DNA from 4 places in the Paeniglutamicibacter antarcticus genome. Region 1 is predicted to be linked to each of the others. Evidence: riboswitches for the same ligand, from Rfam matches in the RefSeq annotation. Region 1 holds a riboswitch; each other region holds the start of a gene.
The links. Region 1 has a riboswitch for S-adenosylmethionine ahead of ABEA12_RS08475 (bifunctional o-acetylhomoserine/o-acetylserine sulfhydrylase). Riboswitches for the same ligand answer to the same signal wherever they lie in the genome.

Region 2: it holds a riboswitch for S-adenosylmethionine, as region 1 does, so the genes downstream of both, ABEA12_RS00395 (hypothetical protein) here and ABEA12_RS08475 (bifunctional o-acetylhomoserine/o-acetylserine sulfhydrylase) in region 1, are expected to answer to the same signal.
Region 3: it holds a riboswitch for S-adenosylmethionine, as region 1 does, so the genes downstream of both, ABEA12_RS10910 (methylenetetrahydrofolate reductase) here and ABEA12_RS08475 (bifunctional o-acetylhomoserine/o-acetylserine sulfhydrylase) in region 1, are expected to answer to the same signal.
Region 4: it holds a riboswitch for S-adenosylmethionine, as region 1 does, so the genes downstream of both, ABEA12_RS05565 (OsmC family protein) here and ABEA12_RS08475 (bifunctional o-acetylhomoserine/o-acetylserine sulfhydrylase) in region 1, are expected to answer to the same signal.

Annotation. Positions count from the first base shown of each region.
Region 1 is NZ_BAABLK010000027.1:135,635-143,177, reverse strand. Features, by position in the region: gene ABEA12_RS08490 (SGNH/GDSL hydrolase family protein) at 1-372, shown strand, start outside; gene ABEA12_RS08485 (SHOCT domain-containing protein) at 552-923, shown strand; gene metX (homoserine O-acetyltransferase MetX) at 967-2,097, opposite strand; gene ABEA12_RS08475 (bifunctional o-acetylhomoserine/o-acetylserine sulfhydrylase) at 2,112-3,458, opposite strand; SAM riboswitch class IV at 3,531-3,646, opposite strand; gene ABEA12_RS08470 (VOC family protein) at 3,813-4,457, shown strand; gene ABEA12_RS08465 (hypothetical protein) at 4,525-4,818, opposite strand; gene ABEA12_RS08460 (hypothetical protein) at 4,902-5,195, opposite strand; gene ABEA12_RS08455 (CPBP family intramembrane glutamic endopeptidase) at 5,338-6,150, opposite strand; gene ABEA12_RS08450 (phosphotransferase family protein) at 6,214-7,056, shown strand; gene ABEA12_RS08445 (DeoR/GlpR family DNA-binding transcription regulator) at 7,053-7,543, opposite strand, start outside.
Region 2 is NZ_BAABLK010000002.1:79,772-87,314, forward strand. Features, by position in the region: gene ABEA12_RS00380 (aminotransferase class I/II-fold pyridoxal phosphate-dependent enzyme) at 1-964, shown strand, start outside; gene ABEA12_RS00385 (PDR/VanB family oxidoreductase) at 961-1,968, shown strand; partial or broken gene ABEA12_RS00390 (succinate--CoA ligase subunit alpha) at 2,169-2,333, shown strand; gene ABEA12_RS00395 (hypothetical protein) at 2,429-2,713, opposite strand; SAM riboswitch class IV at 2,737-2,867, opposite strand; gene ABEA12_RS00400 (zinc-dependent alcohol dehydrogenase family protein) at 3,034-4,089, shown strand; gene ABEA12_RS00405 (DEAD/DEAH box helicase) at 4,113-7,442, opposite strand.
Region 3 is NZ_BAABLK010000033.1:5,475-13,017, reverse strand. Features, by position in the region: gene metE (5-methyltetrahydropteroyltriglutamate--homocysteine S-methyltransferase) at 1-1,953, opposite strand, end outside; gene ABEA12_RS10910 (methylenetetrahydrofolate reductase) at 2,004-2,930, opposite strand; SAM riboswitch class I at 3,036-3,154, opposite strand; gene ABEA12_RS10905 (SDR family NAD(P)-dependent oxidoreductase) at 3,541-4,284, shown strand; gene ABEA12_RS10900 (deoxyguanosinetriphosphate triphosphohydrolase family protein) at 4,380-5,912, shown strand; gene ABEA12_RS10895 (NADP-dependent isocitrate dehydrogenase) at 5,995-7,543, opposite strand, start outside.
Region 4 is NZ_BAABLK010000022.1:114,467-122,009, forward strand. Features, by position in the region: gene ABEA12_RS05545 (NADP-dependent oxidoreductase) at 1-620, opposite strand, end outside; gene ABEA12_RS05550 (TetR/AcrR family transcriptional regulator) at 827-1,447, shown strand; gene ABEA12_RS05555 (MFS transporter) at 1,525-2,763, shown strand; partial or broken gene ABEA12_RS18620 (amino acid permease) at 2,929-3,357, opposite strand; gene ABEA12_RS18625 (APC family permease) at 3,357-3,812, opposite strand; gene ABEA12_RS05565 (OsmC family protein) at 4,585-5,130, opposite strand; SAM riboswitch class IV at 5,171-5,289, opposite strand; gene ABEA12_RS05570 (MarR family winged helix-turn-helix transcriptional regulator) at 5,485-5,988, opposite strand; gene ABEA12_RS05575 (glycosyltransferase family 2 protein) at 6,070-6,810, opposite strand; gene ABEA12_RS05580 (DUF2238 domain-containing protein) at 6,807-7,421, opposite strand; gene ABEA12_RS05585 (hypothetical protein) at 7,427-7,543, opposite strand, start outside.

The sequences.
Region 1 (7,543 bases):
ATTGCAGAGCGCTACGACGCCGTAGTGGCAGATATGTGGTCATTGCGCGAATTGCACCAACCCAGGATGTGGGCCGATGACCGCCTGCACTTCTCCCCCTTGGGCCACCACACCATTGCGGCGATGGCCCTTGATGCCCTCAACGTGCCACACAATATGCAACACGTTCAACCGAGCCAGACCGAACCCAAGAATTGGCGCAGCGCCCGGCGCGATGACTTGATCTGGGCCCGCACACATCTGGCCCCGTGGGTGGTGCGGCGCATTCGCCACCAGTCCTCCGGCGACGGCATCTCCCCCAAGCGCCCGTTGGCCGCGCCGTTCACTGAGCAACCTCCCAACGCCTCGCTGGGCAACGGACCGGCGATCTAGTACCGCTACTCCCCGCTTTGCCCTCGACGAGAAGCATCGGCACCTAAAGTATCTGCTCACGGTATGGCGAGGGATCCACCGCTGCCCGCCACAAGGCGCTTGGATATGGTTCACTGGTTTCATCCAATGACAGATCCTAGGCTTCCCGCCAGGATCGGCAACGTGAGAATGGAAGTCGCATGGATGAGTTCAACCCGTTCCGGGATGACCCGGAGTTTACGGACTTCGGGATGATTGGCCAGGAGACTTCCCCCGGCGGCGCAGTCTTTGACGCCTTCCCGGTTTTCATGCTCGTCTTTGCCGTTCTCTTTATGGCCGCCGTCGGCTTCATCATCTTTGTGGGGGTCAGGAACTACAACGCCAGCAGGCGTGCCGGCTTTGATCCGTTCACCTTGCAAACGGAGCTGGCCACCAGGGCGGCAAATTCACGGATGCTCGCTCCGCAACAAAACCGCGAGCAACGCCTGGCAGAGCTCAGCGACCTGTTGGCCCGGCAAGTGATCACGCGCGAGGAGTATGACAAGGCACGACTAAAGATCCTGACCGAATAGCCGCACCTCCGCAAGTGGGCCGACGCCTCCTGCACGAAACCTGCTAGGTCAGGATCTCCCGATTCAAGACTTCACGAAGCTGCTCGATGTCGGTCAGGAAGCCGTCATGGCCAATGGGTGAGGTGATGTAGTGGACGTTGCAGGGATCCGGAAGGCTCCGGGCCAGCAACTCCGACTGCTCGGGCCAGTACAAACGGTCCGAGTCGACGGCCCCCACCAGGAACCTCACCCCGCCAAGACGCCCGAGGGCCCCCTGCATGGACCCGTGGCCCCGGGCCACGTCATGGCTCATGAGCGCTTCGGTGAGCACAACGTAGCTGTTGGCATCAAAGCGGCTCACCAGCTTGTCGGCCTGGTGGTCAAGGTAGCTTTCAACCTGGTACCTGCCACGGCCCTTCCCGGGCCCGGCAACAGGCTCTTCCGCGCCTTGCGCTGCCCGCCCAAAGCGGACATCCAACTCCGCCGCCGTGCGGTAGGTGATGTGGGCAATGCGCCGCGCAATTCCCAGGCCCGCCGACGGGACCCGTTCGTTCTCGTAGTAGTCCCCTCCGGCAAAGTCCGGGTCCAAACGGATGACCGCGGTTTGAGCCTGCGCGAAAGCGATTTGCTCGGCCGACGACTCGGCGGTGGCCGCAACCACCACGCAGTTGCGCACCCGCTCGGGAAACTCCACTGCCCACTCAAGGGCCCGTGCCCCACCCAGTGAACCGCCAAGAACGGTGTGCCACACCTTGATGCCCAAGGCATCGGCCAAACGGGATTCAAGACGGACCGAGTCCTTGATGGTGGTGAAGGGGAAACGCGAGCCCCACGCCTTTCCGTTCGGATCCGGGCTGGCCGGGCCCGTGCTTCCGGAGCAGCCGCCAACCATGTTGGCCGCCACCACGAAGTAACGCTCGGTGTCCACGGTCTGGCCCGGACCCACAAAGCCATCCCACCACCCGGCCTCGCTGGAGGCACCCTGGGCAACGTGGCTGTCCCCGGTCAGTGCGTGGGCAACGAAAACCGCATTCGACGCGTCCTTGTTCAACGTGCCCCAGGTTTCGTAACCGAGCACGATCTGCGGAAGCGTGGCACCGGTTTCAAAGGTATAGGCACCGGTGTTCAGGTGCTTCAGGATCCCGTCCGGGGCATAGTCCAACGCCGCAAAGGTTTCCGAGTCATAGAGATCCACGTCGGCCTCCACACTCACCGGGTGGCCTGCAGTTCAGCACCTGCCAACGACGCTACCGCCTCAAATCCGGTTTTCAGGTCGTCGATGATGTCCGCAACGTTTTCAATGCCCACGCTCAAGCGCACCAGTCCGGGGGAAACACCGGCGGCGATCTGCTCCGCGTCGGTGAGCTGGGAATGCGTGGTGGAAGCCGGGTGGATCACCAGGGAACGGACGTCCCCGAGGTTGGCTACATGGGAATGCAGCTTCAAGGCATCGACAAAGCCCTGTCCGGCCTCCCTGCCGCCGGAAATCTCAAAGGAGACAATCGCTCCGGTGCCCTTGGGCCCATACTTGCGTCCGCGCTCGAACCAGGGGCTTGAGGGGTGGCCTGCATAGATGATGCGCTGCACCTGCGGCTGGGTTTCAAGCCACTGGGCCACTTGCACGGCGTTGGACACGTGGCGTTCCATGCGCAGCGATAACGTCTCAAGGCCCTGGGCGATCAGGAAGGCGTTGAAGGGGGATACGGCCGATCCAAGGTCACGCAGCAACTGCACACGTGCCTTGAGCACATAGGCAAGGTTGGCTCCGAGCGCTCCGTTGACCCCAAGGTCCCGCGCGTAGACCAGGCCGTTGTAGGACTCGTCTGGGGTGTTGAAGCCGGGGAACCTCTCCGGGTCGGCGGCGAAGTCGAAGTTGCCCGAGTCCACGATGACACCTGCCATCGCGGTGCCGTGTCCGCCGAGATACTTGGTGGCGGAGTGCACGACGATGTCCGCACCCCACTCGATCGGACGGATCAGGTACGGGGTGGCGAGGGTGTTGTCGACGATCAAGGGGACACCGGCCTCGTGGGCGATCTCAGAGACGGCCCGGATGTCGAGCACATCCTGGCGCGGGTTGGAAACCACTTCGCCGAAGAATGCCTTCGTGTTTGGCTTGACCGCGGCGCGCCATCCCTCAAGGTCATCGGGCTCCGAGACGAAGGTGACTTCGATGCCCAGTTTGCGCAATGAGTGCTTCAGCAGGTTCTGGGTGCCGCCGTAGAGGCTGGGGCTTGCCACGATATGGTCGCCGGCTTCGGCGATGTTCAGGATCGAGAAAGTGGTGGCCGCCTGTCCCGAGGCCAGCAGGAGTGCTCCAACGCCACCTTCGAGGCTGGCGACGCGCTTCTCCACTGCATCTTGGGTCGGGTTGCCGAGGCGGGTATAGATGGGTTCGAGCTCGGTCAGGGCGAACCGCGCAGCTGCACTTTCCGCGCTCGGGAACACGAAGGCCGTGGTCTGGTAGATCGGCAGGGCGCGTGCACCAGTTGTCGGGTCGGGCTCCTGCCCTGCGTGGATCTGACGTGTTTCGAATGACCAGTTATCTTGGCTCATTGCTTCCCCCTCAAGGATTCAGGGGTATGCCCATTGCCGGCTCCGTCATGGAGTCGTTTATGTGCTGGTGCATTCCCGCGCTTGTCCTACGTCTTCTTGACGCAGGGCCTGGTCTTCACCCGGGGCACCCCACCGCGGTGGAGGGTTGCCGTTCAGCAAGCCGGGGCTTTTTACTGAAACTCATGACCTTGTCAATAAGTCTGGCCCACGACACCATGAGTCCGCAAGCACATCTCAAATTGTGACCAGCCGACTGTGTCCCCCGCGCCCTGAAGGCGATTTCCCGACGGCGCTTAAATGCAAGTTAGGTCCACCTAAGTCGAGAGCAAGGTCACAAAGTGCCATGATTGACACATGATGAGGTTGGACCATGTTTCTTATGCTTGTGGACCCGACGGTCTCGCGGCAACTGCCGCCCGGATCGGCGAGGCCCTTGGACTCGAATCTGTAAAGGGCGGTGTACACCCACGTTTTGGTACGCGCAATGTCATCTTCCCGCTGAAGAATCGTCAGTATCTGGAAGTTGTCGAAGTCTTGAATCACCCGTCCTCCGACAAGGCGCCGTTTGGGCAGGCCGTTCGCGCCCGCTCCGAACTCGGCGGCGGTTGGATGGGCTGGTGCGTTGCCGTTGACGACTTGGCTCCGGCTGAGGAACGTCTGGGCAGGGGTTCCGTTCCGGGAAACCGAAAGTTCCCCGACGGACAGGAACTCACTTGGCGCCAGATAGGCATCAATGGCTTGATCGCCGATCCGCAGGTTCCGTATCTGCTGCGCTGGGATGAGGGAACCGAAGACCTTCACCCGTCAAAGGCCTTGGACCCGGTAGGCAAGATCTCTTCGATCAGCATTGCCGGATCCAGCGAACGCGTCGCAGACTGGCTCGGACAGCCCGAGCAGCTACCGGTAGGGGACGTAGATGTGGATTGGCAGGCACCCCACGGGATACCTGGAATCCTCTCGGTCACCTTTGAAACACCCAAGGGTGCAATCACGCTCTAACGATACAGCGCGACGAGCCACCAGCACTGTGGACCCCATTGAATCTTTTCGGTGGGGTCCACAGTGCTTAAGTTCTGGTTTTGCCGGAGCCGGGCGCATCCGGGCGGGAGGCCTGTTGCACTTCGGTTTTCAGGATCTCGAAGTGCCGCACTATCAGCGAACCGATGAGCAGGAACAGGCCGCCGATGAACAAGACCTGCTGCAACAAGTTGCCCGCCCCCGGGATCGCATCCTCAACCGGCAGCGTTGCCTCGTAATACCAGCCCCACTGCGCACCGATGACCAACCGGTGTCCCACTCCAACCAGGGCCATCACCGCACCGAGGACAAGCATCGTTTTGGAGCCCATGAGCTTGGGCATGGTCGTCCTCGCTTTCTTCGGGTTTGGGAGCGAATCTGCTCATCAGCCGAACGGCCGCAGGGTCCCGCACCCGGAATCGCTGGCTAGTCCTGCGGGGAATGTTCGGTGAAACCATTTTTATTGTGCACCGCGGCAACGGCTTCTTCGGCCGAGCGGACCACGAATGATCCAGCCAGCAGGAACAACCCTCCGAGGAATGCTCCCTGCTGGATGACGGCGATGAATCCGAGCGCGATTCCAAGGCCGGGATTGGAGAAACTGTTCTCGTTGATCATCCAGTTCAGCAGCGGCGAAGCGAAGACCTGGAAAACAGCCCCGAAAATCGCGAGCACCAATCCCAGCCGGAACATCTTCCCTGAGCCCACCACCTGCACCATGCACTACTCCTTGATCGGCCATTCCCGGCCCCGGCACCGAAACGGGGAAAGGCGAATTGTTTGATGATCCGTTGTCTCCATCGAGCCTAGCAAGGCCCGCACTGGGCGCAAGGCTCCGGAAAGAACGTGATCAAACCGTTCTTTACGTGCCAAGTCCGATGGCGGGACCCAACAACGCATAGCCGACGAAACCTGCGATATCCAAAAATGCATGGGCAATGACCAGCGGCATGACCCGGCCCTTCCTGGAGTATACAAAACCAAAGACAATTCCCATGGCCACATTGCCGATGAAGGGCCCGATTCCTTGGTAAAGATGGTAGCTGCCTCGCAGCACGGCACTGGAGCAGACTATTTGCCATTTGCCCCACCCCAGTCGCCCGAGGCGTTCAAAGAGGTATCCAACGACGATGACTTCCTCCAGGATCCCGTGGCGGATCGCTGAGAAGACCAGCACCGGGATCGTCCACCAATAATCATCCAGCGCCGCAGGAACAAGGACCGTGGTCAGCCCAAGGGCGCGACCCAGCGCATAGACGCCGAGGGTGCCAAGGCCCATGGCCGCGAAAAGCCCCGCTCCCCAGCCCAGGTCCTTGAACGGCCGCTTGAACTCCAAGCCCAGCATCGCAAACGGGTTTCTTCCGGGAATCCGCCAGAGCAGGTAGAGCACCAGCATGACCGGAACCAGGGCAAAGAAGATGTCCAGCAGCTGGTAGGTAAGGTCAAAGTACTCGCGCTGGTTTAACGGGTTGTTCAGTGAGGTCGTCTGGGAACCCAGGGGCGCGCGCGTCATTTTGTCGACCAGGTTCACGATGGCGTAGATCCCTGATTTCCCCAGTGACAGCCCCAAGACAACCAACAGTTCGATCTTCAATCCGCGGCGTACTCCCGAAGGTGCCCCCGCCGGGACCAAGGACTTGCCGAAAGGGGTATCCGCTGCCGCTTCTGAGCTCATACAAGCGATCCTACGCGGTGTGTCTGTGCACCCACATACGTGTTGACCTGCGAGGATCGATAGGTGAGCACCGAAGCGCTGTCCAAGGCCCGCGAGTTGGCACATGCCCTTTATCCGGGGCCCGACTGGAACGCGGCGCACGTGGAGGAGGGTGGTCAATTCCACCGGGTCCTAGTGGCGAACGGCGAAGCGGTCATGCGCATGAGTCGAACCCCGCAGGCCGCACGGGACATGCAACGGCGCGTGGATCTGGTTGATTCCCTGGCAGGTGAGTTCAGTTTCCGGCTCCCCACTTCGTTGAGCAGGGTGTGGCACGGTGAAGGATTCTCGGCCGTCATCCAACGCTTTGTCCCCGGTGCACCCCACCGGCCCCACGCCGGTGATGCTGCCTCTCTTCGCCGGATCCTGGATGAACTTGCGTCCGTTGATGTCCAGCCGCTTGGGGACCTGCTGGCCCCGCAGTTTTCTTTCCGGGGCCCGTGGACCACCCCGAAAGTCGCGGCAACCCTGGATGCCTTGCCGGTGGATCTACGGGATGGCACACAGCGGGTGCTGGACACGATTGCCTCGTTTGCCGAGGTTCCGGCCGCGTTGGTGCACGGGGACCTGGCCGGACACAACATGCGCTGGAGTGATGGCAAGCTGCACGGCATCCTGGATTGGGACATGGCAGCGGCCTGGGATCCCGCGCTCAACACCGCCTACCTGGGTTTGTGGCATGGCGAGGGTTTCATCGAGGAGATTGCCCCGGGCCCCGACGTTGCCTGGCGCGCGCGGGTTTGGCTCGGCGCGATGTCCCTGGAGAGCGTCTTCGACGCGTCTCTTGACCAGGAAAAGGACCTCGGTGCGCTGGTCGGGAAAATCGGGCCGCGCCTGGCCATGGCCGCGACGGCCGCCGGCAGCTAGCGGGTGTTCACCACGGCGGCGGCGACGATCACCGGAATGCTGGCTTCCACAAGCTCGAGCCTTTGGTCCTCGGTGATCCCGGCGTCGGTGATCAATGCGCTGAAGGTCGAGGTGGCCAAGGCGGCGAAGGCGCTGTGTCCGATCTTCGAGGAGTCACACACCAAATAGCTGCGTCGGGCGCGGCGGATCATCAGGTCGTTGATTGAGGCTTCAAGCTCGTCGGAGACCGTCGGGCCGATATGTGCTTCCAGCCCGTTGATTCCCACGAAGGCGACATCAAGAGTGACCTTTTCCAGGCTTTGCTCGGCGAAGGGTCCCACCAGTTCGTAGGACCGGGGGTTGAGCACCCCTCCGGTGACCATGACCTTCACGTGCGTGCGCACCGCGAGCATCGCGGCGATGTTCACGGCGTTGGTCACCACTGTGAAAGTGGTTCGCCCGGACTCGTTGACCAGGTCCCGCCGCATTCCCAGTTGCGTGGCAATCG
Region 2 (7,543 bases), on a different contig from region 1:
TTATCCGGGAATCGCCGGGGAGAAACTGGTAATGGCCATATCCGACACACTTGGACTGAGCGCCGAACAGATCGCGGTTGGTGCCGGATCGCTGGCACTGCTGGGCCAGATCCTCAGCGCCTACGCGCCGCCGGGATCCAGCGTGATCTACGCCTGGCGCAGCTACGAAGCATACCCAATCCTGATCGCCTTGGCCGGAGCTAATTCGGTCCCGGTGGCGCTCGATGCTTGCCATCGCCACGATTTGGAAGCCATTGGGGCCGCCATCGGCGCCGATACAAGCGTGGTGTTGCTCTGTAACCCCAACAACCCGACTGGTACTGTGCTGGAAATGTGGGAGATCACGGAGTTCTTGGACAATGCCCCACGTGAGGTACTGGTGGTGCTGGACGAGGCTTACACGGAGTACAGCTTTTCGGGCAACGACTCCGCCGAGCTGTTGGACAAGTATCCGAACCTGCTGATTCTGAGGACCTTTTCAAAGGCGTACGGCCTGGCCGGAGCCCGAGCAGGCTACCTGCTCGCTCACACCGACATTGCGGCGAACATCAGGGCAGTGGCGCCTCCGTTCGGGCTCAGCTCGCTGGCCCAAGCCGGTGCCGTTGCGGCCTGGGCCGATATCGATTATCTAAAGGCCTCGGTCGCTGAGGTGGTGGCCGAGCGAGATTATCTGGCTTCCGAGCTGGTTGCGCGAGGGCTGGAGTTTCCGTCCAGCGGTGGAAACTTTGTGTGGATTCCCGCCGGATTTCGGTCGTTGGAACTTGAAGCCGCGTGCGTTGCGCATGGGGTCTCCGTGCGCGCTTTCCAAGGTGCTGGTGTGCGGGTAACGATCTCGGTGCGTGAGGCATCGGAGGCCGTCTTGGCTGCGTTGGATTCTCTTTCCACTTTGCCGTCAGGACAAGCAGCATCCCCCATCGCGGCGCCGTCCGCACCAAAAAACCACAGCACAGGAGGTGCGTCGTGACCACCGCAATCGACACCGGACTGGTCCCGGAACCACGAGAGGGCCCACCCATCGGAGGCGACGGCTTTTTCGAGGTGGAAATCGCCGAGATCCGCCGAGAATCCGATTGCGTGGTGTCTCTGCACCTGGAACATCCCTCAGCGACGCCGTTGCCGGCGTGGACCCCCGGCTCGCACATCGACGTGCTGCTGCCCAACGGACTGCTGCGCCAGTATTCGTTGTGCTCCGAACCGGGCACCGGGCGTTGGCGGTTGGGGGTGCTGCGAGAACCGAGCGGCCGCGGAGGGTCGGCATTCGTGCATGACGACCTGCAGCCAGGGGCCAGAATCAAGGTCCGCGAACCGAGGAACAACTTCGCACTCGGGCATGCCAACGAGTACCTATTCATCGCCGGGGGCATCGGGATCACTCCGATCCTGCCGATGCTCGCCCAGGCCGATGCGGCCGGGGTTCCCTGGAGGCTGGTCTACCTGGGCCGAAGCCTGGACTCGATGGCATTTACAGCGGAGCTGGCACGCTACGGGGACAAGGTGCATTTGCATGCCGATGACACCGCTGGCTTGTATCCGCTAAAGGATTTGTTGGGATCCACCGATGCCGACTTCCACACGTACGTATGCGGTCCCGGGCCGCTACTTGACTTCATCACGTCCCTGACTACAGGCTGGGACGACAGAACCCGGTTCCACTTTGAGCGGTTCGTGGCCGACCCCGCGGCCACGCTCCCGGCAGACGGGGACCACGAATTTACGGTTGAAACCACGACTGGTGTTGAGGTCCAGGTGCCGGTGGGCACCAGTATTTTGGATGCTTTGGCGCAAGCCGGGATCCCGGCCTTAAACTCCTGCCGGGAGGGGATCTGCGGGACCTGCGAGACGGAAGTCGTTTCGGGGGAGATTGACCACCGCGACTCGTTGCTCTCTGAGGAGGAACGCGACGCCGGGGACACTATGATGATCTGCGTCTCCCGGTGCAAGGGATTGCGTATGATCCTGGACATCTAGGCCGGTCAGAAGCCTATCTGTTTTCGAAAGCCCGTCGGGATTCACGAAGAGCTTTGGAGGTCGATTGCCAGGGTCTGAGGGCGGGGCATGTGGTCAGGTTCGCGATGCCAAGCGACGTGGCCCACCCACGGTACTCCCTAAAAGACTCTCGTTGCCTAGTCCAAGGCAACCAGAAATGGTCTCGGGTTCCGGGCCTGAGCACCGGCCCGGAGCCCGAGACCATAAGCCATGCTGGCGCCGTCGTCTCGGGCTCGGCCGGTACGGCACAGGCCAAGAAGGAAGCACTCGAGGCTGCCGGTGTGAAGGTCGGCAAGACCCCGTCGGAAACCGCGACGCTGCTGCGCGAAATCTACGCCGCACTCTAAGCGTGTGGATCGCCCTTTCGGTGGCGGCCTCCTTGCTACTCACCTAGCAAACGAGGCCGCCACCGGTCTTTTTAGTCCTGCCGCGCCTGATCTTCCTAGCTGCGCAGGCGGAAGAATGAGCTCCCGACCAGCTTGTGGGCCCCGGGAAGAAGGACCACCAGCAGCTCGGGGTTGAATTCGACCTCGAGAGGCCCGTGGCCGGCCATGGCCGTGAAGAGCTTGTGCGGCGCCAGCGCTTCTAAGACCCACTCGCGCGGCCCTGCGCCCACATGCAGCAGGCCGGTATCGTCGTGGACCTCGATCCATGCGGTGATCCAGTCGCCGGCAAAGCGCGGCAATGGATTGGTCTGCGGTGAAGAGGCCAATGTTGGGCTGTACATGATGGCGCACACGTCCTTGGGGTTCGTTGTCCTTGCCCTTCGCGCGGGATGCAACCGAGGGGCCGCTTCGTCATCCGAACCACCCACCGTGCAACTATGGGGTTGGTATCTGGCCGGTCGGAGCCTTGCCGTGCGGCAGCCAGAATTCGTGAAGCATTACCAACTGTACTTGGCCGCGGGCACGATTTGCGAGCAACAGGGTTTCCCGGGCAACAAACGGTCATCAACGCGAGGTTGATTGTGGTTATACGTTGCAGAACGAACACGAAACAGGCATAGGCTGGATCGTGGAAACACCAACCCGACCTTGCGGAGGAAGAATGCGCGCCACCTTGATCCACGGACCGCGGGACATCCGCGTCGAGGACTGCCCATACCCGCAGCTCCTTGCCGACACCGATGCGTTGGTGCGGGTCACCGCCGCCTGCGTCTGCGGTTCGGACCTATGGCCTTACCGCGGCGTCACCGAGACGACGGAGCCACGGCGCATCGGCCATGAATTCATCGGCGTCATCGAAGCCGTCGGTTCCAGGGTCACCAGCCTGGCGGTGGGGGACTTCGTGGTGGCACCCTGGGCCAACAGCTGCGGTTCCTGCCCTCCGTGCCGCAACGGAGTCCAGGTGGCCTGCGAGCACCGGGCCACTTGGGGCGGTACCGACGAGCACGGGCTGCCCGTTGACGGTGGTCAGGGAGAGGCGGTGCGCGTTCCCAACGCCGAGGGAACGCTGGTTCCGGTACCCGGGGTCAGTGATCCCGATGAAAAGCTGTCAAAGTCCTTGCTGGCGCTTTCCGACGTGATGGGCACCGGGCACCACGCGGCACTGGGAGCGCGTGTCGCACCGGGCCGCACGGTGGTGGTGGTCGGGGACGGAGCCGTGGGGCTCTGCGGGGTGCTGGCCGCCAAGCGACTGGGCGCCAGCCGCATCATCGCGATGGCCAGGTACGAAGACCGTGCCGCTCTGGCACGCGGGTTCGGGGCCACCGACGTGGTGGCCGAACGCGGCGCCGAAGCCGCGGAGAAGGTGCGCGGGCTGCTCGGTGGAGTCCTTGCCGATTCTGTGCTTGAATGCGTGGGAACCGCCGAGGCGATGGACCAGGCGCTGGCCTGCACCCGCCCCGGTGGCGCGCTGGGGTTTGTGGGGGTACCCCACGGCCAAGATGGACTGCCGATGGGTGTGCTGTTCTCGAAGAACATCTCGGTGGCGGGCGGGGCGGCCAGTACCCGCGCCTACCTGCCCGAGCTGCTCGAAGACGTGCTGGCCGGATCGATCAACCCCGGCCTGGTCTTCGACTCCGTCATGGGCCTTGAGCAGGCACCCGAGGCGTATGCGGCCATGGACGAACGCCGCTCCATCAAGGTCATGCTTGTGCCATAGGCGCCGGGGGAGCAGCTGTGCCTCTAGCGCAGCAGCTCCCTGATGTCGTCGGCGTTGAGCACCTTGCCGAATCCGGCACCCTCGTCCATGACCGAGGAGATGAGCTGGCGCTTGGAATCCTGCAGCGCCACCACCTTCTCCTCGATGGTGTCCTTGGCGACCATCCGGTAGACCATGACGTTGCGGGTCTGGCCGATGCGGTGCGCCCGGTCCACTGCCTGGGACTCGGCTGCCGGGTTCCACCAGGGATCGAGCAGGAAGCAATAGTCGGCTTCGGTGAGGTTCAGCCCGAAGCCGCCGGCCTTCAGGGAGATCAGGAACACCGGTGCGGCGCCGGACTTGAAGGAATCGATAACCTCCGCGCGTTTGCGCGTAGAGCCGTCCAGGTAGGCGTACGGGGTTCCCGCGGCGTCCAACCGGTCTGCTGCCTTCTTCAGGAAAGACGTGAACTGGGAGAATATCAGCGCGCGGTGGCCCTCGGCCAGGACATCCTCGAGTTGCTCGAAGAGCACGTCCAGCTTGGCGCTGGGGACATCGGCGTAGTCGGGATCCACCAGGGACGCATCCAGTGCCAGCATGCGCAAAAGGGTCAGTGATTGGAAAATCGTGAACCGGTTCTTGTCCATGTCGGTGACCAGGCGCAGCACCTTCTGGCGTTCGCGCTGCAGGTGCGTGTCGTAGACCCGGCGGTGTGCCTCGCCCAGTTCCACGTGCAGGACCTGTTCCTGCTTCGGGGGCAGGTCGGTGACCACGGCGGCCTTGGTGCGGCGCAGCATGAAGGGTCGGACCCTCCGGCGCAGGCGGGCCAAAGGCTCGGGCAGTCCCTGGCGTTCAATGGGGCGTTGGTAGTTCTCCGCGAAGCGCAACGCCGAGGGGAAAAGCCCGGGTGCGACGATGGCGAAGATCGACCAAAGCTCCATGAGATTGTTTTCCATGGGTGTGCCGGTGATCGCCAACTTGAAGCGTGCCGGCATGTCCCGGGCCACGTGGTGGGCCTTGGTCGCCTTATTCTTCACAAACTGTGCTTCGTCAAGGATCAGCCCGGCCCAGGTGATGTCGGCATAGGCGTTGTCATCCAGGCGCAGCAAGGTGTAGGAAGTGACGACGATGTCGTTCTCGCCGGCTATGGTCGCCAGCGAGGCCGCGGCCCGCGACTCGGTGTCGGTGATCGTGGCTACACGCAACGACGGGGCGAAGCGTGCCGCCTCGTCCTTCCAGTTCGAGACAACCGAGGTCGGTGCGATCACCAGGAACGGTGCACGCTGCGCGGCCGTCCCCGAGACGTCCTCGTGGGCCTCTGGGTTCTCCCACACCTGATGGGCGTGGAGGATCAACGCCAACGCCTGGACGGTCTTGCCCAGGCCCATGTCATCGGCGAGCACCCCACCCAGTCCGTTGCGCCACAGGGTCGCAAGCCAGCCGACACCTTCGGTCTGGTACGGGCGCAAGGTCGCATTGAGCGTCGCGGGAAGCTCGGTTTCGGTGGCCTTCAGGTCCACCAGCGAATTCAGTGCACTCACCCACGCATCGGGGCCCTCGACGTGTGCAGCCAGGGCGTCGAGTTCCTCCCACATCGCGTACTGGTACTGGGTTAGCGAGATATCCGCTTCCTTGTCCTTCATGTCCCGCAACCCACTGGCCTCGGAGACCAAGGAGCGCAGCTTGTCGAATAGCGGGTCCTGCAAGGAGAAGTAGCTGCGATCGGGCATCAGCAGCTTGGTCTCGCCGTTGATCAGGGCTCGCAGGATCTCGGCGAAGGGGATCTGGCGTCCGCCGATGGAGATCAGCAAGCCCAGGTCGAACCAGTCGCGCCGGTCCGATTCCACGGTGGTGATCACCAGTTCGGGGGACTCGGTGAGTTCGTGGAACTCGGGGCGGTTCCCGGTTTCCTTGATTACCAGGCCCTCGACTTCGGTGAGTTCCGGTAGCACCCGGCGGACGAAGTCGATGACCTCGAGCCCCTTCAGGTGCTTGGGCCCAAGCACCGTGGCCTCGAAGGCTGGGTACCGGTTCAAGATTTCCAGCACGGTGGATTCCAGCGCGGATTCCACCGCGATGTCCCGGTCCGCAGCGTCAACGACCATGCCTTGGTAGTCGAAGGTCCAGTCCACGTCGATGGATTCGGTGGTGCCGTAGCGGATCTTGGCTACGAGCTTGGGCGGCAGCACCGCCGGCAACTCGATCGAGGCATCGGGGCTGGTGACTCGCAGCTTGCGTGCAAGGCGCGGATAGACGCGGGAGAAGAACTCCTCGGTTTCACCCTCGGGAACGTTCAGGGTCTCGGGGTGGCGCAACATCGACAGCTCGGTGTGGCTCAGCCCGCCGGGAACCTGACCCAGTAGGATCTCATGGTGGTCCTCGGTGGCGGCGTAGACGCCGTGGTTACCGATCGAACCTGCAGCCATGTTCGCATCGAGGATGAACTTGTGCCCGTTCAGGGATACCGAGGGGGCCAGTGCCAGCCCGTCCTCCGTGGCCCGTGCCCCCAGGGTCACATGGGCGGGGGAGGCTAACATGATGCGGGTGTTGGTGCGCATGCCCACCAGGGCTACTCCCAGCGCCTTGGCTTCGGGCAGCAGCTCCCAGAGCAGGGCGGAGGAGTACTCGTCAAGATACAACCAGTCGTTATCTTCACCGAAGTAGAGTTCGCCCTTGGCCCGGTACAGCGGAACGAACTGGCAGAACCAGCGGTGCTGCTCGATATCCAGGTTCAACCCGTAGGTCTTGAAGGTGATGTTGTTCCAGCGCAGGTTTGAGCGCGCCCAACGGTCAATCCCGGAACGCACTACCGGGCGCACCCCTAGGCGCCAACGGCGGGAGGCGACCTTGAGCTGTCCCACGCCTGAGCCGGGAGCCCACTGCTGGTGTGCCGAGAGTGTGGTGTCCTGCAGGTCGAATTGCAAACCCATCTGCAGTACGGGGTGCTTGGAACTGGGCCCGCCCAAGGACTTGGGGGTTGCCGGTGCAGGGGCGAGCAGCTCCTGCAATGATTGCTGCCACGCCGGCACAGCGGCGGCGGTGGTGCGGTACACCACGTCCTTGGCGCGCAGGTGCATGGAGTTTGAGTAAATGAGCACGGCGGCGACATGCCGGCACTTGGGCGCGTCGGCACAGGGGCAGGTGGCAGCGTCAATGACGCGCACCGTCTTCTTGGTAGCCAGCGTGATGGCGACATCGCGTGGGGGCTCGCCATCCTCGGACACCGTAGCGGCCAGGGCCTGGGCAACCGGATCCCACAAGAATCCGCTCAGCGCGGCATCTGTGGCCAAGGCCTTGCCTCGGGTGAAGGAAACACCACCAACGACACGCAGAATTTCACGCGCGTCGACCATGGGAAAAGCAGAATCGGTCATCCTCCTATCGTTTCACGTTCAGCCCGCCAGCACGAACCAAGACGGGATGTGCTGTGCACAAATACATCTCGGTGCCCCGAATGTAGATAGTCTTTGATGTC
Region 3 (7,543 bases), on a different contig from region 1:
GGAGTCGACCGCCCAGTTCAGGTATGCGGACTGGTCCGCTGCCCGCAGCGGAAGCAATTCGCGAAGCGCCGGCTCGTCGACCTGGATGATGCCGATCCCGGCCTCCTGCAGGTCGGCGATCTCATCGCGCAGCGCCAGGGCCACCTGGTTGGCCGAGAGCGCCAGCGGCACGTCGTCGCGGATGAAGCTCCAGGCAAGGATGGTGACCGGTCCGGTGAGCATGCCCTTGAGCGGCTTATCGGTCAGCGACGCCGCATGTGTGATCCACGGGACGGTGAAGGCCGCCGGGCGGGTGACGTCACCCCAGAGAATCGAGGGGCGGGTGGCCCGCGAGCCGTAGGACTGGACCCAGCCATTTTCGGTCTCTGAGAATCCGTCGAAGTTCTCCGCGAAGTATTGGACCATGTCGTTGCGTTCGGCCTCTCCGTGGACCAGCACGTCCAGCCCCAGTTTTTCCTGAAGCGCGACGACGCGGGCGATTTCCTCCTTGAGGAACCCCTCGTAGGCTGCCTCATCCAGCGTTCCGCTCCGGTGTGCGGCGCGGGCGGCGCGGACCTCGGTGGTCTGCGGGAAGGAACCGATGGTGGTGGTCGGCAGCGGCGGCAGCGCCAGGGCCTGCTCCTGAGCGTCCTTTCGGATCCCGGCATCGGCCCGACGAAAATCGACGGTGGTGAGGTTTCCGAGGCGTTCACGGACGCGCGCCACGGTGGTGCCGGAGAATCCCGTGCGGCGGGAAATTGCCGATTCCGCGGCGGAAAGTTCCGCGGCGATCACAGCGGCGCCCTCGTTAATGCCCTTGGCCAGGATGATGGCCTCGGCGACCTTTTGGTTGGCGAAGGCAAGCCATTCGGGCAGGTGCGCGGGCAGGTTGCTTTCCAACGCAACGTCGTGCGGTACGTGCTGCAACGAGGTTGCCGTTCCCACAGCCAGGGTGCCCCCGGCCTTGTCGACCTCGGCGCCCAGCGACGTGAGCAGAGCCAGGGAGGCCGAGAGGTCGTTGCGCCAGATGTTGCGCGAATCCACGATGCCGCCCACCAAGGTGGAGCCGGCAAGGTCACCGAGGAACCCGGCCTGCGGGATTGCTCCGCGAACCAAGTCGACGTGCACTGCCTCGATACCGGCGCGAGCCAACAGGCCGGCGGTGGCACCGGGACGTGCGCTGTCCCCGGCCGTGCCGTAGCCGGTGGTCACCAGGATCGCCGGACGCTGCGTCGCCGCAGCGAGCTTGGTGTACACGGCCTGCGCCAGGGCACCGGGAACGGCGAGGGCGGCACCGCGGTCAGTGACCAGTGCGGGTTCGTCGAGCTGTACCCAGGGTGCACCCGCGGCCGCAAGGGACACCAGGATCTGTGCGTAGGCGTCAACGACCTCATCGATGCGGTCCAGCGGGTCGAAGCCCACCGCAGCCCGGTCCTCGGCCTTGGCAAGCAGCAAGTAGCTGATCGGTCCGACCAGGACCGGGCGGATGGTGTGGCCCTTCGCCGCATGGGACTTGAAGGATTCGACCAGCGGGAGTGCGTTGGCCTTGATGGGGCTGGTTTCGCCGATTTCCGGAACCAGGTAGTGGTAGTTGGTATCGAACCACTTGGTCATTTCCAACGGGGCGCGGGACTCGTCGCCGCGGGCCAGGATGAAAGAGGCCGCCGTGTCGATGGTGCCGTTTGTCTCGGCCAGGTCGGCAAAGCGGGTAGGCAGCGCCGAGAGCGCGACCGTGGCATCGAGGACCTGGTCATAGTAGGCGAAGTCCCCGGGAAGCGAGGCGTCGGTGGGGTCGAGCCCGAGCTCGGTGAGCTTTGCGAGGTCGGAGTTCTGCAGCTCGCGAGCCGCAGCATGCAGCGCGGCCTCGTCGGTGCGCTGAGCCCAATGCGATTCGAGGGCCTTCTTGAGTTCGCGGTTCGGCCCGATGCGCGGGTATCCGAGGATGGATACGGCGGGAAAAGTTGGTTTCGGCATGTTTTTTCTCCTGTTTTTGGCGTGCTGAAAGATGGAAAGACGGCGCTGGGTCAGACCGCGGCGCGGATGGCCCAGGTATTGGTGAGATCTGAACGGGTGCGCGGCAGCTCGAGGTGCTCGATCACATCGAGCGAACCGCGGTGGTCGTTGAAGGTGTAAAGGTGCACGCCGGCTGCCCCGTCTCCAAAGGCCCTGCGGGCCAGGTTGACGGCGGCGTCCACGCCGATGCGGTGACGTTCGGCATCCGAGCCGGCGGTTTCCAGTGCGTGGGCCAGAATCGGATCCGGCGCCACCCCGGTCATCTTTGAGAGCCGGTTCAGCCGCGGCAGGGAGTTCAACGGGATGACCCCTGGAATGATCGGGATGCTGACCCCAGCCCTGCGCGAGGCTTGAACAAGGTTGGTGTATTCGCCGGCTTGGAAGTACACCTGGGTGATCGCATAGTTGGCCCCGGAGCGTTCCTTGGCCAGCAGTACTTCCACATCGTGTTCAAAGGACGGGGATTCGGGGTGCCTCATGGGATAGGCGGCAACACCCACACCGAGCCGGCCGCCGGCCAATGCGGCAGTGTGGTCCGCCTCGACCTCGCGGATCAGCTCGATGAGGTAGCGGGCGAAAGGGAACTCCCCGCACCATTGCCCGGGGTCCGCAGGCAGGTCCCCACGCAGTGCCAGCACCCCGCGCACCCCGAGTGAGACGAAATGGCGGATGAGGTTCTGCAGCGAATCGCGGCTCTCCCCGACACAGGTCAGGTGGGCCAGCGGACGCAGCCGGGTGTTTCGGATGAGGTGTTCGATCAGTTCCAGCGAGGCGTTGCGGCGTGCCGGTGAGCCCGAGTAGGTCACCGACACATAATCGGGATCAGTCGTTTCCAGTGCAGCGATGGTGCTAAAGACGCTTTCGGCGGCGTCGCGGTTCACCGGTGGGTACAGCTCGTAGGACAGTGACGGCGGTGCTGCGCTCGATGCAGTGCTCATGTATATATCTCCTCGTCGATACGAGGGAGGCACCAGGGATCACCTCAAAAGCCCCAGGACGCCGGTACGGGTGTCCTGCGACGATGGTGAGTGAACGCCGAAGCGGCTCCATCGCTTCTGGCCTTAGCACCCTCGTCGATGGACGGTCCCTCAACGGGAAGTCCATCGGATGATGGTTGCTGCGGCGTCAACGAGCCAGATCTCTCAGCCGCTCTTGATGGTTGATGCATTCATCTTGTTCCAGACCCGAGGGCTCCTGCAAGGCTCTTTGCCGTCCACCCGTCACGAAGTGCAAAAACACTTCATGTGACTGTTTTCCGTCATGCATGCACCCCGCGCAGGTCACATTGTTAAGTTCGCCAACCAGGCCGGAACACCGTATCCACAAAGGATTTGCCTGTTGAGCGTTACGCTCACGGTTCTTCGTGAAGCCTTTGCGACGCCCCTTCCCCGGGACACGCCCGCCGACGGTTCGTGCATCGCAGTGGCTGCGCATCTGTTTACGGTCCTTTTGCGGCGTGCAGCCTTTGCCCATCAAGGCGTGATTGTATGAATGGGCGGTTCGCTCTTGCGGATCCGCCAATCTCCTTCGATGGGAAGAGGAACCAACATGCAGCTTGGCAACAAGGTAGTAATCGTCACCGGCGGGGCCTCGGGGATCGGGGGCGCGATTTCCCGTGTGCTGGTGGCCCGCGGGGCCAAGGTCGTAGCCGTTGACGTCAACGGCAAAGCCGGCGAAGCGCTCGAGGGCGAACTGGGTTCAAACGTGCAGTTCCTGCTCGGGGATGTCAGTGACAGGACGGTTGCCGAAACGGCCGTCGAACTGGCAAGTGAGAGGTTTGGCGGGCTCGACGGCCTGGTCAACAACGCCCATGCCTCGGCTCAGGCGATGTTCAACGACCTCACCGAGGACCAGTGGGAGCTTTCCTTCAACACCGGTTTCCGTGCCACCCGCCAGTTCATGGCCGCTGCCTACCCGCTGTTGGCCCGCAACGGTGGCGCCGTGGTGAACTTCGGTTCCGGATCGGCCATGGTCGGCCAGGAGACACAGGCCGCGTACGCTTCGGCCAAGGAGGCGATTCGCGGGCTGTCCCGGGTCACCGCCAACGAATGGGCCAAGGACGACATCCGCGTCAACGTCGTCTCCCCGATGGCGCTGACCCCCGGGGTCAAGGCCTGGAGCGAGGCATACCCACAGATGTACCAGGACTCGCTGGCCAAGGTCCCGTTGGGCCGCTTCGGTGATCCCGAGGAAGATGTCGCGCCGATCGTCGCATTCCTGCTCTCCGATGACTCCAGGTACATGACCGGCCAGACGCTCATGGCCGACGGCGGTGCAAACAAGCTCTACTGATCACTTGGGCAGCCACACGGCAGGCATCGGCGTCCGGCTCGGTCAACGCGTCGGCCGGTCGGTGCACCCTGGTCTCCACTAGGCTGGTGCGCATCATGGATATCAGGAACACGACGCACCAAGACGGCGGACGCGCCCGGGCAGTCACAGAGGATTCGCGGCCCGGTGAAGACGAGTTCCGCATCGACATCGAACGCATCCGCTTCTCCCCCTATTTCTCCCGGCTCTCGGCGGTGACCCAGGTGATCCCCCAGGCGGGCGCCGGCACCGTGGTGCACAACAGGCTCACCCACTCGCTGAAGGTCTCCGCGGTCGCCCGCTCCATCGCCATCGGCCTTCGCAATGCCGACGAACCCACCCGCAAGCTCGTCGCGGAGTTGGGCGGTTGCGACCCGGTGGTGGTGCAGGCCGCCGCGGCCGCCCACGACCTGGGCCACCCTCCCTTCGGGCACCTCGGCGAGCAGGAACTGGACCGGGTCGCCCGCCACACCCTGGGTTTGCCCGACGGGTTCGAGGGCAATGCCCAGAGCTTCCGCATCCTCACCGCGCTGGACAGCTGCGATGCCAGTCCGCGCGGGTTGAACCTGACCCGGGCGGTGCGTGCGGCGGTGTTGAAGTATCCATGGACCCGCAACGAATGGCGTGCCATGCCCGATCGGCCTCCGCAGCTCTTGCCGCGCGGTGTTGGCCTTGGCGGCGGCAGGGGTGCGGTGAAGTACTCGGCCTACGACATCGAATCGCTCGAGATGCATGATGCGCTCTCGGTCTTCCCGCAGATATCCAATCACCAGCAGACCCTGGAGTGCTCGGTCATGGATATCGCCGATGACATTGCCTATGCGGTGCACGACCTTGATGATTTCCACCGTGCCGGCGTGTTGCAGTATTCACCGGTCTCCGCCGAGCTGCGGCACTGGCTGGATTCCGCAAAGGAATTTACCGGGCTCCAGGACCATGAGCTGGACCAGCGCCGCCCCGGCCACGGCCTGGAGGTCACCTGGCGCAGGGTTGCGGACAAGGACCCGGCGATCGCCGATGCCGAGGCTTTCCGCGCCTCGGTCCAGCGTGTGTGCCACGACCTTGTCGAAGGACTGCTTTCCTTGCCTTATGACGGCGGCTTGGACGCGGACCGCGCCGTCACCGCTTTCACCCGCCGTTGGATCGACAGGCTCCAGGCGTCCATCGCGGTCGAAAGGAACCCGGGAATCCGCAGCGGGCACGTCAGGTTGGCCGATGAGGCCTGGCACGACGTGGTGGTGCTTAAGTTCGTGCACTCGCGGTTTGTGCTGGACCGCTCCGACCTGGCCCTCTACCAGCGCGGACAAACCCGGATCATCAAGTCCCTGGCTGAGGGGCTGGCAGCATGGCTGGATGATCCGCAGGACGCCGCACGGGCCCCGCGGAGGTTGCACGACTCCATCGAGGCCGCCACCGAAGAGTACCGTCAGCTCCATGCCAGCTCCCCGGCGCTGTTGGGCAACGGGGGCCGCCTCGAAATCGAACGACTGGGCAAGGCCCGGGCCATTGTCGACTACATCGCCTCGTTCACCGACGCGCAGGCGGTTTCCGTCAACGCTCTGCTCACCGGAACCGCCGAGGGGATCTGGGAGGTCGGTCGCGGCCTGTAGGACAATGCGAACGGCGAAGGCCGCCACTTCCCTTTGCGGGATGTGGCGGCCTTCGCCGTTCTGCGTTGAGAATCCCGAAGGGCTACTTCTTGAGCAGTTCCAGCACGGTATTCAGCGTGGTGCTCGGGCGCATCGTCTCGATGACCTTGGCCTCGACAGGGCGGTAGTAGCCGCCAAGGTCAACAGGGGAACCCTGTACGGCTGCGAGTTCGGCGATGATGGCTTCCTCGTTACCGCCCAGTGCCTCGGATACGGCCTTGAAGGCGTCCGCCAATGCGGCGTCCTTGGTCTGTGCGGAGAGTTCCTCTGCCCAGTACTTGGCCAGGTAGAAGTGGCTGCCACGGTTGTCCAGTTCCCCGACCTTGCGCTTGGGCGACTTGTTCTCCAGCAGGAAGGTGCCGGTTGCCGCGTCCAAGGTGTCCGCAAGGATCTGCGCGCGCGCATTGTCCGAGGAGTTTGCAAGGTGCTCGAAGGAAACCGCAAGGGCGAGGAACTCACCGAGAGAATCCCAGCGCAGGTGGTTTTCCTTCACCAGCTGCGAAACGTGCTTCGGGGCGGAGCCACCCGCACCGGTTTCGAACAATCCGCCACCGGCGATCAGCGGCACGATGGAAAGCATCTTGGCGCTGGTGCCCAATTCGAGGATCGGGAACAGGTCGGTGAGGTAGTCACGCAGCACGTTGCCGGAAACCGAGATGGTGTCCTCGCCGCGACGCAGACGCTCGATGGTGTACTTGGTGGCGTCGACCGGCGAGAGGATCTTGATGGTCAGGCCATCGGTGTCGTGGTCCTTGAGGTATTCAGTGACCTTGGAAATGAGCACCGCATCGTGGGCGCGGGCGTCATCGAGCCAGAAAACGGCCGGGGTCTCGGATGCTCGGGAGCGGTTCACGGCCAGCTTGACCCAGTCGCGCACCGGCACGTCCTTGGTCTGGCAGGCACGCCAGATGTCGCCCGGGAAGACCTGGTGCTCGATGAGCACGCCGCCGGAGGCATCCAGGACCTGGACGTGCCCTTCAGCCTTGATCTCGAAGGTCTTGTTATGCGATCCGTATTCCTCAGCGGCCTGTGCCATCAGTCCGACGTTGGGGACGGTGCCCATGGTGGTCGGATCGAAGGCTCCGTTGGCGCGGCAATCCTCGATGACCGCCTGGAACACGCCGGCATAGGAGGAGTCCGGGATGACAGCCAGGGTGTCGTGTTCGTTGCCGTCCGCGCCCCACATGTGGCCGGAGGTGCGGATCATAGCCGGCATGGAGGCATCGACGATGACGTCGGAGGGAACGTGCAGGTTGGTGATGCCGTTGTCGGAATCCACCATGGCAAGTGACGGTCCGTCTTCGTAGCCCTTGGCGATCAGCTTCTCGACACCGGCGCGAACGTCGTCGGCCAGATCATCGAGACCACCGAGGATGGCGGCCAGGCCGTTGTTGGGGCTCAGGCCGGCAGCCTCGAGCTGCTCGCCGTAGGTCTCGAAGAGCTCGGAGAAGTAGGCCTTGACGACATGACCGAAAATGATCGGGTCCGAGACCTTCATCATCGTTGCCTTCAGGTGGGCGGAGAACAGGACGCCCTCGGCCTTGGCCTGGGCTACCGCATCTTTCAGGAAGGCGTTCAGCGAGGCTGCGTGC
Region 4 (7,543 bases), on a different contig from region 1:
ACCGGGGCGTCCTTGTAGTTGAATGCCGCATCAAAGCCGTATTTCTCGGTCAGGAGCTTGACCTTTTCATCGCTCCCGGCCGATCCTATGACCTTCGATGCGCCTTTGAGGCGGGCGATCTGGCCCACGGCGCTTCCGACGGCACCGGCCGCACCGGAAACGAAGACCGTGTCCCCTTCCTTGAGCCCGGCGATGCGCAGCAGGCCGACGTAGGCGGTCAAGCCGGTCAGGCCCAGCGTGCCCAGGTATGCCGACAGCGGCAGGCCCGGAACAACCTGGACCAAGCGGAAGCCGGTGGCCGGGCCCTGGGCAATATCCCGCCAGCCCTGTTGGTGCAGCACGGGGGCGCCAACAGGGAGGCCCTCGGCGCGGGACTCGAGAACACGGCCCACCGCGCCGCCGGTCATGACCTCATCGAGCGCGTAGGGCGTGGCGTAGGACTTGGCGTCGTTCATGCGTCCACGCATGTATGGATCAACGGAGATGAACTCGTTGGCCACCCGGACCTCGCCTTCAGCCAGGTCCGGAAGCTCAACCGTGGTTGTGCCGAAGTCCTCGGGGGCTGGCCATCCGGTAGGACGATGGGCCAAGTGGATCTGGGTGCTGGACTGGATTGTCATGGAAAACGTGTCCCTTGCATTGGAGGTCTGTGAATCACAACGCCGCGGTGCAGCCGGATTGGAAGCGCAACGCACAACGGCCGCATCGGTTGCGAAGGTGTAGGTCGTCTCCGGGAGGCATCCGCCGTGGCTGTCCCGCAATTGTGTAATGGTCGTTCCAATATATACTGGAACGACCATTACACAAATCAAGGAGTGCCCGCTTCATGGCCAGGACGCAGGAATTCGATACGGCCAAGGCGCTTTGCGATGCCCGTGCGGTCTTTTGGGACAAGGGATTCGAATCAACCACGATTTCAGACCTCGAGGTTGCCACCGGACTGGGCCGATCGAGCATCTACCACGGTTTCGAATCCAAGCGAGGCCTCTTCGACGCCGTCATCAACGACTACATGGACACGGTCCTGCGTCCAAGGCTCGAACTGCTCACGCACCAGGAAGCCCTAGGTGGCGGCATTGACGGGTACCTGGCCTCGTTGGCTGAATCCTTGAAGGATGCCGCAGAGACGGCGGGCGGCCGGGGTTGCCTGCTGCTGAACACCGCGGCCGGGATCGCAGGTACCGATGCAACGCTTCAGCTACTGATCAGCGGATACCAGCTTGAACTACGCCACTGCGTGGGACTTGCGCTGAAAACCACGGACCCCGGCCAAACGGATTCCAGGGTCGCTGCCCGGTCAAGGATCGTTGCAGGGCTGATCATGTCGGCGCTGCTGCTGGCACGCATCAACCTCGAGGAAGCCGTGGCGACCCTTGGAGCGGCTCGCGCACAGGTTCGTGACTGGGACGGATCGATCCAGCCGCAGCGGGCCAAACGCCCGTTGTGAAGCCGGACCGCTGTGAAAAATCCCTCCATGTGACGAACTTGCCGGCTCCCGGCCACCGGGAGTCGTAACCTATAAGGATGCCCAACGCACCAGAACCCAACCCCGCGGTGACCCCCGCAAGCGCACGTCCCGTTTCACGCGGATTCATGCTGATTTCGCTCACCGCCGTGGTTCTTGTGGGATTCAACCTGCGTGCCGGGATCACCAGCGCCTCGGCGCTCTTCCATGACCTGCAGCTCTACCTGGGCTACGGTCCGTTCGTTGCCGCGCTACTTCCATCGATCCCGACATTGGTTTTTGCCGCTGCCGGTGCAGCGACGGCATGGCTGGCCCGTCGGCTGGGACTCACCGGGACGCTGCTGCTGGCCTTGTGCGTGCTCACTGCAGGACTTGGCTTCCGCGCCTTGCCCACCACCTGGGCATTGCTGGCCGGAACAGTGGTTGCGATGTGCGGGATTGCGCTGTGCAACGTGGCAATGCCCTCCTTCATCCGCCAGCATTTCGCGCACAAGACTTCCATGATGACCGGGGTCTACACGATCACCATGTCCATCGGTGCCACGGCGGCTTCGGCGTTGAGCGTGCCGCTGGCACTGGCGTCGGGGTCCCCGACCATCGGGTTGGCCACCTGGAGTCTCTTGGCCTTTGCTGCGGTCCTGGCCTTCATCCCCTTTGTGTTCATGACCCGCGTCGAGAAGGGCACCGCGCCCAAGCCTGCCGGAACCAGTCCGCTCTCGCTGCTGCGCACCAAGCGCGGACTGGTGATCACCGGGCTGTTCAGCGTCCAGGCGTTGATGGCGTACTCGCTGATGAGCTGGCTTCCCAGCGTCTTGATTTTCCGCTCAATGTCCCCGGCGCAGGCCGGGGTCATCCTGGGCGTGTTGCAGCTGACCTCGATTCCGGCAACGATCTTCGCGCTGTGGCTGGTGAACAAGCACAACATGCTGCGCGGGGCCATCATCATGTGTTCGGTTGGGGTGGCGTTGGGGATCGCGGGCCTGCTGGTGTTGCCGCTGTCGCTGGCTTGGCTGTGCGCGGTGTCCATGGGCGTCGGATTCGCTGTCTTCCCGCTGGTGCTGCTGGTGATTTCCCACAGCGGCGACACGGCGGAAGAAGCCACGGCGATGAGCACCCTGGCCCAGTCCGTCGGCTATTTGTTGGCGACCAGCGGTCCCTTCGGCATGGGGTTGCTCTTTGCGGCCACAGGGTCCTGGACGCTCCCGTTGATCCTGCTGATCTGTATCGCGGGAGTGCAACTGGTTTTGGGCGTTGTTGCCGCTTCCTACCGCAAGACTATTCCGGAGCGCGTGCAGTAGTCCCGAAGTTCTCGGTCCCGGCGGGCCTATTGGTTGGCGGAGGCGCCTCGAAGTCCATCTCAAGCAACGGCAAGACCCTGGACTTGATGACGTGCCGGTGGATGAGCCACAGCCCAGGAAGATCGGGATGCCGCTGTAGGGGGAGAGCACCGCCAAGGACCCTCCGGCCACGACCGCCGCGAAGTTTTGTCCGGAGATCACCAGGATCAGCACGGCGAAGCCGCGCAATGGCCCGATGGGCAAGAGCGTCGCCCGGTAGGGCAGGTCGCTTGTCTTGTTGCCCTGGGCCAAGAAACCGCGCCTGAACCTGTAGTGCGAGATGGCTGTTCCCGCCCAGAGGATAAAACCGCTGAGCCCCGAAGACATTCAACAGCCAGGTGTATGCGGCGCCCTGCCCGACGATGGCCGACAGGAATCCAAAGAGCCCCACAACGGAGGTGGCCAGCAGTGCGAAGGTGGGGACGCCGCGTGCGCTGGTGCGGTCAAAACCTTGGGTGCCTTGCCGACGTGGCCCATGGCGTAAAGCATCCGGGTGTAGGCATATAGCCAGGACTTTCCCGCCGACTGGATCGCGGTGAGGATGACGGCGTTCATCAATGCCGCGGCGAATGCGATGCCTGCACGCTCAAAAACCAGTGTGAACGGGCAAGCGGCGACGTCGGCCGAGGCCCGAAGCCAAGAGAACTGCGATCGGTGAAGGGAACCAGGCAACCGATGACGACGATGGAACCGATGCAGAAAATCATGCTGCGCCAGAAAAACGTGCGGATTGCCCGCGGTATCTCGCGCTTGGGATTCTTTGCCTCGCCGGCGGTAACGCAGACTAGTTCGGTGCCGTGGAAGGAGAACCCGCCGTGTAAGAGATCCTCACGGTTTTGCCGGTTGCTGAACCCGGGCAGGTGCTCGACCAAGATCCCGAGGATCATCAGCACCCCGGCGATCAGGAACAACACCACCGCGGGAACCTTGAACAGCGAAAGCCAGAACCAGGATTCGCCAACGGCCTTGGCCGAGAGCGCGTTGAGCCCGGTCAGTACGACAAGAAACACTCCCGCCCAGACCCAGCCGGGAACCAGAAGTCCATGAGGATCCCGGCTGCGACCAGCTTCGCGGCGACGGGAATCTTGGCGGCTATCTCGCCCAAGGACTACATCAGCAAGAACACCATCAGGCCAACCATCACGTAGATGGCCAATGCGCCGCCGGAGGCGACGAACAGCCCGGTGCCGATGGTGGTCATCTGCAGGTGTCGGCTGCCGAGCCCGCGCTTGAGCGCGTCCTGGGCCTGGTGGACGTCGTTTCCGCCTGCGGACGGATCCGCTTCTTACCCCGCGGATGGCGCGGCCGGGTCAATCCTCGTCGAAGTGCCGCTGCCCGTTATCAGGCCACACCCGCTACGGAATTCGAAGCACGTGGCGAAAATGCCGGGGATGATGCACTGCTTTTCTGCTGCACTGGCGGCTTCCCTGGCTGATGGTCTATCGGGACCCGGACCTGGGCCTTGCCGCAGCCGCTGAGCCGGGGAACTGCTTGAGTACCCGGGTTCGGGTCCGCACCCAGTCCGGCGACCGGTGTGAAGCACAAACGACGCTGCTGAGCAGAAAACAGAACCGATCCATTGTGTCGTGGTAGTGCCGCGAAACTTGAATCGGGGATTGCCCTGGATGTTTCCGGGGGATATATCCGCTGGAATCCTGCTTGGGCGAACAGCGGGGGTTTCTGTGGCGACTGCCAAGAACCCCGGTGGAACAACGCAAGAAGCCGCGGGCCGGTGCCGATCGGCATGATCGGCACCGGCCCGCGGCCGTGTTCCTGGTGGTGCTAGTTCGAGGTGACCAACTCGACGCTCACCGGCGTGGGGTTGGTGAAGATATCGAGCACAGGGCAGTGCGTGTCCACGGCTGCTTGGAGTTCCTCGTAGCGTTCGCGGGTTTCCGGTCCGTCGATCTTCACTTTCAGGCGCACATCGCCGAAACCAGGACGAACGGTTGCCTCGATGCCGAAGAGCCCGCGCACGTCCAGGTCGGCATCCGCGTTGACTTCCAGGGAATCGATCTTCAGGCCCAGCTGTTGGGCGTACAGGCGATAGACAACAACCTGGCAGGAAATGAGCGCGCCGAGGGCGAACTCGACGGGGCTGGCTGCCACGTCGTCTCCGGCCAATGCCGCCGGCTCGTCAACGGTGAAGCTGTGCTTCCCGGCGGTGATCTGACTGGATACCGATCCGGTGGAAACGCCGCTTGTGGTGAAGGTCAGCGACGCGCTTGCGGTGTTGGCGGCAATGCGATCGCCCCAGGCGGTGCCGGCGGCAATGAGCTTTTGGGAGCGAACCGTTTCAAGGGTGTTTTCAAGCAGGATTTCTGACATGGGAAGTTGATCCTTTCGTGGCTGGCGCGCACCAAGCACAACGCCATACTTACGCCGAACCAGGCAGGCGGCGTCGAATCCTCACCTGGCGCACCCCGCTATGACGAAGGGGGTTGCGGTCCAACCGGCCAGGGCCGTGAATGGTTGGAGCTCGTGATTCTGCTATTGAGTCTTCCCGAATCCGTGGCACGGGAGCAAAAGGGGCCCTTAATGGTTCGTCATGACAGCTCGGGATCATATCGAATGTTGGCCGGATGACGGTGGCGTTTGGCCCTGTATTGACGATTTTCCGGGTGGATCTCCGATCTCGTGGCGAAGAAACCGCAAGACGCCGTGCGGTAGGGTCCGCTGCCCTCAGCCGGAGCGGTGCTGGGAATCGCTGTCGTTCAGCTTCGAGAGCAGGTCGGCGAAATGCCTGATTTCACCGGCGTCCCAGGATGCCAGGCGGTTGCGCAAGCGTTGGCGGGAGGCGGCACTCGAATCGAGGAATCCGGTCCTGGCCAGATTGGTGACGCTGACCAGCATTGCCCGGCCGTCCTGCGGGTCCGGGACCCGGGTGACCAGGTCATGGGCCTCGAGCCACTTGATCGTCCGGCTCATGGTGGCCTTGTCCACTTGCAGTTCCTCTGCCAAGGTTATTTGCTGCTGGGCGTGTTCGCGGACCAAAATCGAAAGCACGTTGTATCCCAGTGGCTGAAGGTCCGGGTGGATGGAGGTGGCTTTCTTGCGGATTCCCCGTCGGGCCGTGACTGCTATCCGGGAGAACTCGTGTTCCACTTCCAAGACCAGAGATTCAAGTTGTGATCCGACGGAAGTTATTTCCGGCGCCGGCATGGGGTCGGAGTATGGGGAGGTCATGGCCACCATTTTAGTCTCGATGGAACGGATTTTCGCTCCGCGGCATCAAGCAGGGAGATCATGTTACACAAATCAGCCCGGTTAGCGCTGCTGGCGCGGTGGAACCAATCGACGTCGCCAGCGGTTCCAAACCCCCGGTCCGGAACCGTTGTGGACCAGTGTTCGCAGGGCCATGCGGATGGACCCGCGCAACGTCCCACGACCGGAGAAAACCCGTCCGGCGGCCCCCACGCGCAACCGCCTGTCAAAAAGGACCGCTGTTCCGTCTTCGAGCTTGCAGCTGAAGTCCAGATCGTCGTGGATGCCATCGACGCCAAGGTCCAGTTGTGCGCGCACGTTGGGCCATAGCTCGCGGCGAAACGCCATGTTCGACCCCCACAGGGGAATGCGGGCCACTGCGCCGCCCAGTGCCAAGAAATACGCTCCGGCGTAGAAGACCGACGCCACGTAGCCCAGGCCGCGCGGTTGGTCGTAGAACCTGCCCGGGCCGGTCAACGCATCCACCCGTCCGGAGGAGATGAAATGCTCCTCGATGTATTGGAGCCAGTCGGGAGCGGGACGTGTGTCAGCATCGCAACGCACGATGATCTCGGAGCCCGCGGCATCGTATCCAGCGGCCGCCGCCGCCGGGATCCCGGGTACCGGCTCGTAAATGACTCGGGCTCCGGCGGCCCTGGCCAACTCCGCGCTGGAATCGGTGCAGCCATTGTCCACGATGATGATTTCGTCCGGGACCCGGCTCTGCCGGGACAACAAATCGAGGAGGACCGCCAAGTGCCCGGCATCGTTGAGCACCGGGACCACCACGGTGATGCTTGTCATGCCACCGCCCGACGTCGCGAGGAACGCCCGAGCCACAGTGCCCCGGCCACGGCTCCCGCGACGCCGCAGAGCAGGTCGATGATGGTGTCGAAATATCCGACCCCAACCTCCTCATTGATGAATTCGTGCCCGATCCATTCCCCGATCTCCCAGAGCACCGCCATCAAGGCGCCCAGCCCGGTGACGCTCAGCAGTGAGCCGAAGGCCATGCGCGGAGAGCCGGGCACCGGGAGCATCCGGTGTTGGACCAGAAGGTCGTGAAGGATCATGGTCAGCACCATCAGCACGGCGAAGTGGACCACGTTGTCGAGCCATTGGACCTGCTTGTAGGTGCTCAGGGTGCTGAAGGTTCCCGCGAGCAACAAAGTGATTTGGCCCGCAACGTCCTGCAGGCGCGTGACCGAGTAGACGCGCATGATCCAGGTGCCGCCGGATACCAGGAGCATGGTCAGTGCCGGAAGCGGGCCGAAGCCGATCCAGGCGGCAGGAACGGCAAGCAGCGCGAGCAGGCGCAGCGCGTCGGTGGCGTGCGGAACAAAAGTCGACTCGTAGGCCCGGGCGTATGTAGCCTTCAGGCGTGTGGCCGGTTGATGGGTCGGGGAAGATGGCATGGAAATCAAGCTTGTTCCCTTGGGGGCACGGATTCGTGCTGCGCCCGTCCGCGTGTGCGTCGCTCTTCCTTCATGCGGGCTTCGAAGAGGTGGCGTTTTCCCTCGGCAAGTTCCTGCCTGAT